2 regions of the Streptomyces sp. NPDC001157 genome follow, and region 1 is predicted to be linked to the other one. Evidence: riboswitches for the same ligand, from Rfam matches in the RefSeq annotation. Region 1 holds a riboswitch; the other holds the start of a gene.
The links. A riboswitch is a leader RNA that binds a small molecule or an ion and turns the genes downstream of it on or off. The one in region 1 is predicted to bind cyclic di-AMP.
Positions count from the first base shown of each region.

Region 2: another riboswitch for cyclic di-AMP. It lies ahead of ACWDAG_RS19505 (M23 family metallopeptidase); the one in region 1 lies ahead of ACWDAG_RS01220 (M23 family metallopeptidase).

Region 1 is NZ_JBSFJW010000001.1:281,006-285,959, reverse strand. Features, by position in the region: gene ACWDAG_RS01230 (tyrosine-protein phosphatase) at 1-642, opposite strand, end outside; gene ACWDAG_RS01225 (alpha-galactosidase) at 813-2,882, shown strand; cyclic di-AMP (ydaO/yuaA leader) riboswitch at 3,199-3,357, shown strand; gene ACWDAG_RS01220 (M23 family metallopeptidase) at 3,362-4,258, shown strand; gene ACWDAG_RS01215 (SGNH/GDSL hydrolase family protein) at 4,620-4,954, shown strand, end outside.
Region 2 is NZ_JBSFJW010000009.1:258,192-263,145, reverse strand. Features, by position in the region: gene ACWDAG_RS19515 (M16 family metallopeptidase) at 155-1,558, shown strand; gene ACWDAG_RS19510 (M16 family metallopeptidase) at 1,555-2,943, shown strand; cyclic di-AMP (ydaO/yuaA leader) riboswitch at 3,147-3,311, shown strand; gene ACWDAG_RS19505 (M23 family metallopeptidase) at 3,324-4,088, shown strand; gene ACWDAG_RS19500 (GntR family transcriptional regulator) at 4,275-4,954, shown strand, end outside.

The DNA.
Region 1 (4,954 bases):
CTCCATCACCTCGGGGGAGTAGGCCGAGGCGGAGCTGCTGCTGCGGTGCACCTTGTAGCGGCGGTGCTTGGCGTTCGACTCCAGGTAGTCCGCGACGATCGCCTCGCGCTCGACGCCCAGCGCGAGCAGGGTCACGGCTATGGAGAGTCCCGCACGGTCCTTGCCCGCCGCGCAGTGCATCAGGGCGGGCACACTGTCGTCGGCGAGCGAGCGCAGCACGCGCGCGTGCTCGGCGGTGCGCTCCTTGATGATCGTGCGGTAGGAGACGATCATTCGGTTGGCCGCCTTGCCGTCGCCGAGGAGCTCGCGCAGCTGCTCGATCTCGCCGTCCCGGACCATCTTCCAGAACCCGGAGCCGTCCGCCGGGTCGGTCAGCGGCAGGTTCACATTGCGCACACCCGGCAGCTCGACGTCCGGGCCTTCCAGCTTCTGGTCCGCCGCGTTGCGGAAGTCGAAGATCGTGTGCAGTCCCAAGGAGGCCAGGAACTCGGCGTCCTCCTCGGTCGCGTGCGCGAGGTGGCCGCTGCGGAACAGCACCCCGTACCGCACCCGCCGTCCGTCCACGGTCGGAAGTCCGCCCACATCACGGAAGTTGCGGACTCCGGCAAGCTCGGGCTCGGTCGACGGGATCTGCTGCGTCACGGGGGCTCCTCCCAGTCCGCCCGTCCGGCGCGGCTCGTCGACGGGCACCCTCCCGACGATACGACATGGATTCCTGAGGCAATGAGTTGTCCACAGGCGTTGCGACCAGGGCACACGTGGCTTGATGATGTTGGTGATTGGTCGCGCCTGTTCGAATGTGTGAGGGCTTGATGCTGGAGATCGCAGACAACGGCCGTACCTGGCTCCTCTCGGGGCCGGCCAGCAGTTACGCCGTCCATCTCACCGAGGACGACGAGCTGCTGCACCTGCACTGGGGCCCCCGGATCGCGCTCGCCGACGCCGAGGCACTCGCCGTCCGCCCGCTGCCGGACTACAGGCCCTTCGAGTCCCCGCTCGACGGACACGAGGAGTACCCGGTGGAGGGCGGCCCCCGCTTCGTGCGGCCCGCCCTGTCCGTGCGCACCGACGAGCGGCGCGGCACCGAGTGGCGCTTCGAGAGGTACGAGTCGGAGGGCGACCACCTCCGGCTGGGCTTCCGGGACGGTGGGCTTGCGATCACGCTGCACTACCGGATGCGGCACGACGTCGTGGAGCGCTGGGTGACCCTCGACAACGAGGGGCCCGCTCTGGAGCTGCTGCGGGCCGACTCCGCGACCTGGACACTGCCCGAGCGCGAGGAGTGGCGGCTGTCCCAGCTGCACGGCCGCTGGGCCGCCGAGTCCCGGCTGACCGCCTCGCTTCTCACCTACGGTGAGAAGATCATCGGCAGCCGCCGCGGCCACACCGGACACCAGCACCTGCCCTGGGTCGCCCTCGACACCGACGCCACGGAGGAACGCGGTGAGGTCTACGGCTGCGCTCTGGGCTGGTCGGGTTCCTGGCGGATCGCGGTGGCGCAACTCCCGGACGCGCGCGTGCAGATCACCGGCGGCGCCGGTTACGACGACTCCGGGCTGCTGCGCCTGGAGGCGGGGGAGTCGTACACCACCCCCGTCTTCGCCGGTCTGTGGAGCGACGGCGGCTTCGGCGGTGCGAGCCGCGCCTGGCACGCCTACCAGCGCGCCTACGTCATCCCCGACGCCGACCAGGACCGGCCGGTGCTGTTCAACTCCTGGGAGGCCACGGAGTTCGACATCTCCGAGGAGCAGCAGGGAACCCTGGCACGGCGGGCCGCGGCGATCGGCGTCGAGCTGTTCGTGGTCGACGACGGCTGGTTCGGCAAGCGCACCAGCGACCGCGCGGGACTCGGCGACTGGACGGTCAACCGGGACCGCTTCCCGAACGGCCTCAAGCCTCTCGCGGACTATGTGCACGCCCTGGGCATGCAGTTCGGCATCTGGGTCGAGCCCGAGATGGTCAACCCGGACAGTGAGCTCTACCGCGCCCACCCCGACTGGGTGCAGTTCCAGCCGGGACGCAAGCGGACGGAATTCCGCAACCAGCTCGTACTGAACCTGGCCCGGGAAGACGTCCAGGAATACCTCTGGGAGCAGCTCGACGCGCTCCTCTCCAGTGCCCCCATCGACTATGTGAAGTGGGACTTCAACCGCTGCTTCACCGACGCGGGCTGGCCCGGCGAGCCCTATCCGCAGCGCCTCTGGGTCGATCATGTCCGGGGACTGTACGCCCTGTTGGACCGGCTGCGGGCGGCCCACCCCGGTGTCGTCTTCGAGTCCTGCTCGGGCGGCGGCGGACGGATCGACCTCGGGATCATGAGCCGTACGGACCAGGTGTGGACCTCCGACAACACCGATCCGCTCGACCGGCTCGCCATCCAGCACGGCTTCAGCCAGATCCACCCTGCACGAGTGATGGCCGCCTGGGTCACCGACAGTCCGAACACCCAGCTCAATGGCCGGGTCAGCTCGCTGCGCTTCCGGTTCGTGAGCTCCATGGCCGGCGTACTCGGGGTCGGTGGGGACCTCACTCGGTGGAGCGACGAGGAGCTCGCCGAGGCCGGCGAGTGGGTGGCGCTCTACAAGGAGATCCGGCCGCTGGTGCAGCACGGGGACCTCCACCGGCTGCGGCCTCCGCGGGGCGGGCTGAGTGCGGTGCAGTACGTGCGAGGGGACGAGGCGGTCGTCCTCGCGTGGCTCCAGGCGCAGAGCTACGGCGAGCCCGTACCGGCGCTGCGACTGCGGGGCCTCGACCCGACAGCCTCGTATGAATGCCCCGAAACGGGCGAAATCCACAGCGGTGCCGTATTGCAGCATCACGGACTGCGTACCGGATTGCGTGGCGACCTCGATGCGGCAGTTTTCCGTCTGCGGCGCATCTGAGTCTTCTGTCCGGATTGGCGCTCCTTCTACCTCTTCATTCCAACTCGCCCCCGAATAGAGGATCCTGGAGTGGAGGCGCGTGAGGAGCGTCATATCCGTGACAGTGCGTGGCGCGTCATGTCCACGTAATTCACGTGCTTTACAAGGGCGTTTGACCGAGACGATCACCTCGGAATTCACGCAGGGTCACCTGGTTTTCTCTCAAGGGATCAATAGAAACGCATTCACGGGGAACCGTCACTTGTTCCTTTGCGTCTTGGTCGCTTACGTTCGCCACCAATCCGGACGGACGCCCAATCCTGCCGCCGCCCGGTGCCCGCACAACTCACCCGTGAACGGCAGGAGCGGGGGACCCACAGGTACAACCGCCTGTTCCGGTCTCCGGAACGGCTAGGGGTAAAGCCGCGTCGCATGCGCGGCCGGGCATCTCCAGCCCGAACCCGACAGCTCACCTCGCAGGCGCCGGAGAGGAATTCGTCATGCCCGCGAAGGGTAAGCACCGTCGCCCGAAGCCCCAGCGCTTCACTCGCTCCATCGCCGTCGCCGGAACCGGTGGCGCCGCACTCGCTCTCCCGCTCATGGGGGCCACCGGCGCCCATGCCGCCACAACCAAATCCGTTTCCGAGTCGGTTTCGGAAAAGGCCGTCCAGTCCCTTCCGGTCGCCGAGAAGAAGGCGGCTCAGAAGAGTGCCGCCGGCAATGCGGGCGTGCGGACTTATTCGGTGCGGGCCGGGGACTACCTCTCGAAGATCGCTGACGAGCAGCACGTCCACGGTGGCTGGCACAGGCTCTACTCGGACAACCGCCGGGCCGTCGGTGACGACCCGTCGCTGATCCACCCGGGCCTGAAGCTGACGATCGGCCGGAAGGCCGCGACGGACACCAGCAAGTCGTCCTCGTCCGCCCCGAAGGCGACCTCGTCCGCCGACAGGACGACTGCCACCAAGGCCTCGGACTCCGCCCCTACCGGCTTTACCCTCCCGGTGCTCGGTGCCACCGTCGGCACCGGCTACCACGTGCCCGGCAGCATGTGGTCGAGCGGCTACCACACCGGCGTCGACTTCGTCGTCCCGACCGGCACCTCCATCAAGTCCGTGGGCGCGGGCACGGTCGTCTCCGCGGGCTGGGGCGGCGCCTACGGCAACCAGGTCGTCGTCAGGCTCGCCGACGGCCACTACGCCCAGTACGGCCACATGTCCCAGATCTCCGTCTCGGTCGGCCAGACCGTGACCGCGGGTCAGCAGCTCGGCCTCTCCGGCGCGACCGGCAATGTGACGGGCCCGCACCTGCACTTCGAGATCCGCACCACGCCCGACTACGGCTCCGACGTGGACCCGGTCGCCTACCTCCGCTCGAAGGGCGTCGGCGTCGGCTGACGTCCCCCGAGAACCACCTGCCTGACACGCTGCCGAAGGCCGGACCTCGATCCCCGGGTCCGGCCTTCGGTGTGTCCGGCTGCGCTCGTGTTTGCCGTATTGCGTTCTTGTGGCGGGGCTGCACGGGGCGTCCGTATCGTCTCCGACGGCTCGACGGTCCGCTGGTGGAACAACGCGCGGCTCCCCCGCAACATTGCTGACGCGTCAACATCCCTGGTCGAAGGGTTATTCCGAGCTTGGTGAACACTTTAGAAGTGGCTTATCTCACCGCGCGTCAACCCTTTCCTACGGTCGCGTAGGTCACATTCGAAGGTGAATCATGGTCGATGTGGCAGACGATTCGAAGAGTGACAGCAGATCAGTGATCGGGTCGTACGTTGCGGTGGGGGACAGCTTCACCGAGGGCGTCGGCGACCCCGGCCCCGACGGGGCGTTCGTCGGCTGGGCCGACCGGTTCGCGGTGCTTCTCGCGGACCGGCGACCCGAGGGCGACTTCAGGTACACCAACCTCGCCGTGCGCGGCAAACTACTCGACCAGATCGTGGAGGACCAGGTACCGCAGGCCGTCGAACTGGCGCCGGACCTGGTCTCCTTCTGTGCGGGCGGCAACGACATCATCCGTCCCGGCACCGACCCCGACGAGGTCGCCGAGCGTTTCGAGCGGGCGGTCATCCGGCTCACCGAAGTCGCCGGCAC
Region 2 (4,954 bases), on a different contig from region 1:
CAACCTCGCCGCGGCTGCCCGCAGGCTACGCGATCCGCTGTGGGCGTACGTCGTCCGGGAACTTCGCCGACGATCTGCACGCTTGCATACAGTGGCGGGACCGGCAGGAAAACCGCGGTTCGAACCACCGCATCCGCGAGGCGAAGGGATGTACATGCCCATGGGTCACACGGCCACAGACCAGGCAGGCACCGGGGGCCTGACAGCGACGGAGCACCGCCTGGCCAACGGCCTGCGCGTGGTGCTCTCGGAGGATCACCTGACCCCGGTGGCGGCGGTGTGCCTCTGGTACGACGTCGGCTCGCGCCACGAAGTCAAGGGACGTACCGGCCTGGCTCACCTTTTCGAGCACCTGATGTTCCAGGGCTCCGGGCAGGTCAAGGGCAACGGGCACTTCGAGCTGGTGCAGGGCGCCGGCGGCTCGCTGAACGGCACCACCAGCTTCGAGCGCACCAACTACTTCGAGACCATGCCCGCCCACCAGTTGGAGCTCGCCCTCTGGCTGGAGGCGGACCGGATGGGCTCCCTGCTCGCCGCCCTCGACGACGAGTCCATGGAGAACCAGCGGGACGTCGTCAAGAACGAGCGCAGGCAGCGCTACGACAACGTGCCGTACGGCACGGCGTTCGAGAGGCTGACCGCCCTCGCCTACCCGGAGGGCCACCCCTACCACCACACACCGATCGGCTCGATGGCCGACCTGGACGCGGCGACCCTGGAGGACGCGCGCGCGTTCTTCCGCACGTACTACGCGCCGAACAACGCCGTCCTCTCGGTGGTCGGCGACATCGACCCGGAGCAGACGCTCGCCTGGGTCGAGAAGTACTTCGGGTCCATCGCCTCGCACGACGGGAAGCCGGAGCCCCGCGACGGCTCGCTGCCCGAGATCATCGGTGAGCAGCTGCGCGAGGTCATCGAGGAGGAGGTCCCGGCGCGTGCCCTGATGGCGGCCTACCGGCTGCCCGAGGACGGCACGCGCGCGGCGGACGCCGCCGACCTGGCGCTCACCGTCCTCGGCGGCGGCGAGTCCTCCCGCCTCTACAACCGGCTGGTACGGCGTGACCGCACGGCCGTCGCGGCCGGATTCGGCCTGCTGCGGCTGGCCGGAGCGCCCTCCCTGGGCTGGCTGGACGTGAAGACCTCCGGTGACGTCGAGGTGCCGGTCATCGAGGCCGCCATCGACGAGGAGCTCGCCCGGTTCGCCGCGGAGGGCCCCACGGCCGAGGAAATGGAGCGCGCCCAGGCCCAGTTGGAGCGCGAGTGGCTGGACCGGCTCGGTACGGTCGCGGGCCGCGCCGACGAACTGTGCCGGTACGCCGTCCTGTTCGGCGACCCGCAGCTCGCCCTCACCGCCGTCCAGCGCGTCCTGGAGGTGACGGCCGAGGAGGTCCAGGAGGTCGCCAAGGCCCGCCTGCGGCCCGACAACCGCGCGGTCCTCGTCTACGAGCCGCTCTCGCCCGAGTCCGCGGAGCACACCCAGGACGAGGACTTCCCCGAAGACCCCGAGTCCGAAGCCACGGTGGAAGCCACCGACCAGAACGAGGAGGCGGCCAAGTGACCGAGCTCGCCACGATGCAGTTCCACCCGCAGCCCCGGGCGGGCGAGGCCAAGCCGTGGGCGTTCCCGTCCCCCGAGCGCGGCGCGCTCGACAACGGCCTGACCGTCCTGCGCTGCCACCGCCCCGGCCAGCAGGTCATCGCCGTCGAGGTGCTCCTGGACGCGCCCCTGGAGGCCGAACCGGCCGGCTTCGAAGGCGTCGCCACGATCATGGCGCGGGCCTTCTCCGAGGGCACCGACAAGCACTCCGCCGAGGAGTTCGCCGCCGAACTGGAGCGCTGCGGCGCCACCCTCGACTCGCACGCCGACCACCCGGGCGTCCGCCTCAGCCTCGAGGTCCCGGCCTCCCGTCTCGCCAAGGCGCTCGGTCTGCTCGCCGACGCCCTCAGGGCGCCCGCGTTCGCCGACAGCGAGGTCGAGCGGCTGGTCCGCAACCGCCTGGACGAGATCCCGCACGAGCTGGCCAACCCGTCCCGCCGTGCCGCCAAGGAGCTCTCCAAGGAGCTGTTCCCGGCGACCTCGCGCATGTCCCGCCCGCGCCAGGGCACCGAGGAGACCGTCGAGAAGATCGACGCGGCGGCCGTACGCGCCTTCTACGACCGCCATGTCCGGCCCGCCACGGCCACCGCCGTCGTCGTCGGCGACCTCACCGGCATCGACCTGGACGCGCTGCTCGGAGACACCCTGGGCGCCTGGACCGGCTCCAAGGCCGACCCCCGCCCCGTGCCGCCGGTGACCGCCGACGACACCGGGCGCGTGATCATCGTCGACCGCCCCGGCGCCGTCCAGACGCAGCTGCTCATCGGCCGCGTCGGTGCCGACCGGCACGACCGTGTGTGGCCCGCCCAGGTGCTCGGCACGTACTGCCTCGGCGGCACCCTCACCTCGCGCCTGGACCGCGTCCTGCGCGAGGAAAAGGGCTACACCTACGGTGTGCGTGCGTTCGGCCAGGTCCTCAGGTCCGCCCCGGACGGCTCCGGAGCCGCGATGCTCGCCATCAGCGGCTCCGTCGACACCCCGAACACCGGCCCGGCGCTCGAAGACCTCTGGACGGTGCTGCGCACGCTCGCCGAGGGCGGCCTCACCGACGCCGAGCGCGACGTCGCCGTGCAGAACCTCGTCGGTGTGGCACCGCTGAAGTACGAGACCGCGGCGGCCGTCGCCAGCACACTGGCCGACCAGGTCGAGCAGCACCTGCCCGACGACTACCAGGCGACCCTGTACCAGCAGCTCGCCGCGACCGGCACCGTGGAGGCCACCGCGGCGGCCGTGAGCGCCTTCCCGGTGGACCGTCTGGTGACGGTTCTCGTCGGTGACGCGGCCCAGATCAAGGAGCCCGTCGAGGCCCTCGGGATCGGCGAAGTCAAGGTCGTGGCAGCCGAGTAGAGGCTCGGTCAGCGGCACGCGCGCGTAGGGGCCCTGGTGACTGATGCGTCACCAGGGCCCCTTAATGTCCGAATTGAGGGAGAGGTTGCCTGTCTGCCCTGTGGCATGCGCTACAAAAGCCGTGATCCGTTTGGGGATTGAAAGATGCCCCGCTTAGCGTCGTCCGGGCTGTCCGTCAGGCACCGCGCCGCATCCGCGGCACCGGACAGCCATCGCCGAGTCCCCGTACGGCGCGAGCCAGGGGAGCCGGGGACCCATCGCAGTCCCTGGGGTGAATCGGACGCCCGCGCGTGCAGCGAGGGGGTCCGTAGGAGACCTTCCTGCTCCGAACCCGTCAGCTAACCCGGTAGGCGAGAGGGAAGGAAAGGACCAGCCACTACATGGCGTTCACGCGCGCCACCGGGAAGCACCGTCGTCCCCGCCGGATGCATCGCACCACCACGGCCGCCGCAGGCGTCGCGGCCCTCGCCACCACCGGCGTCATCGGAACCCTCGCAGCCCCCGCGCTCGCGGCCGAGAACTCCGTCGAGCAGACCGGCCTCACCCCCGTCATCACCATCGGCGACACGATCGCCGACAAGATCGACGCCCAGGCCGACGCCCAGAAGCAGGCAGCCGAGGAGGCCGCGCTCAAGAAGGCGGCCCTGGAAGCGGCACGCGAGAAGGCCGCCGCGAAGGCCAAGGCGGAGCGCGAGGCCAAGGAGCGCGCCGCCCGCGAGGCCGAGCGCAAGCGCCTCAACACGTTCGTCGCGCCGATCTCGAACTCGTACGTGTCGACCGGCTACCAGGCCAGCAGCTCCCTGTGGTCCTCCGGCAGCCACACCGGCATCGACTTCCACGCCGCGAGCGGCACGACCGTCCACGCGGTCGGCTCCGGCACCGTCGTCGAGGCAGGCTGGGGCGGGGCGTACGGCAACCAGATCGTGATCAAGATGGCCGACGGCATGTACACCATGTACGGCCACCTGTCGTCCATCGGCGTCTCGGTGGGCCAGACGGTCACCCCGGGCCAGCAGATAGGCCTCTCCGGCGCGACCGGCAACGCCACCGGACCGCACCTGCACTTCGAGGCCCGTACGACCTCCGAGTACGGCTCGGACGTCGACCCCGTCGCCTACCTGCGCTCGCACGGCGTGAACGTCTGACGACGTACCGCAAGATCTCCTGAGGCCCCGGCTCTTCAGCCGGGGCTTTCGGCGTTTCTGCTTCCCCGCTGTCCAAAAAATATCCCTGGATTCCGCCCCGCCGTCGGAAATTCCGGCTCCGTGCAATAGAGTCGCCGATACACGTCAATCATCGACGTTTCACGGGGATTAAGTCGGAGGTCGGTCATGCGTATTCCGGCGCACTCGGTGTGCACGGCGATCCGGGACGACATCGTCGCCGGTGTCTACGAGCGCGGCAGCCGGCTCACCGAGGAACTCCTCGCGCGCCGCTACGGCGTCTCGCGTGTCCCCGTGCGCGAGGCGCTGCGCACCCTGGAGGCCGAGGGCTTCGTGGTGACCCGGCGGCACGCGGGCGCGTGCGTCGCGGAGCCGACCGAGCAGGAGGCCGCCGACCTGCTGGAGATGCGGATGCTCCTGGAACCGCTCGGCGCCTCCCGGGCCGCCCAGCGGCGCACCGACGCCCATCTCAAGGTCCTGCGCGGCCTGGTCAGACTGGGCCAGGAGCGGGCCAGGAGGGGCAACAGCGAGGATCTGCGCTCCCTGGGGGGCTGGTTCCACGAGACGCTCGCCCAGGCCTCCGGCAGCCCCGCGCTGACCTCGATGCTGACCCAGCTGCGCCACAAGATCGCCTGGATGTACGCCGTGGAGGCCCCGGCCAACCCCGTGGAGTCCTGGGCGGAGCACGGCGCGATCGTCGACGCCGTGGCCCGCGGCGACAGTGAGCGCGCGCGTGCGCTCACCACGCTGCACTCCGAACGCTCGAGCGCGGTGCACCGGCTGCGCTTCGGCGTCCCGGAGCGGGTGAACGGTGTGAGGAACTCGCAACATCCCGTAAACATGTCGGG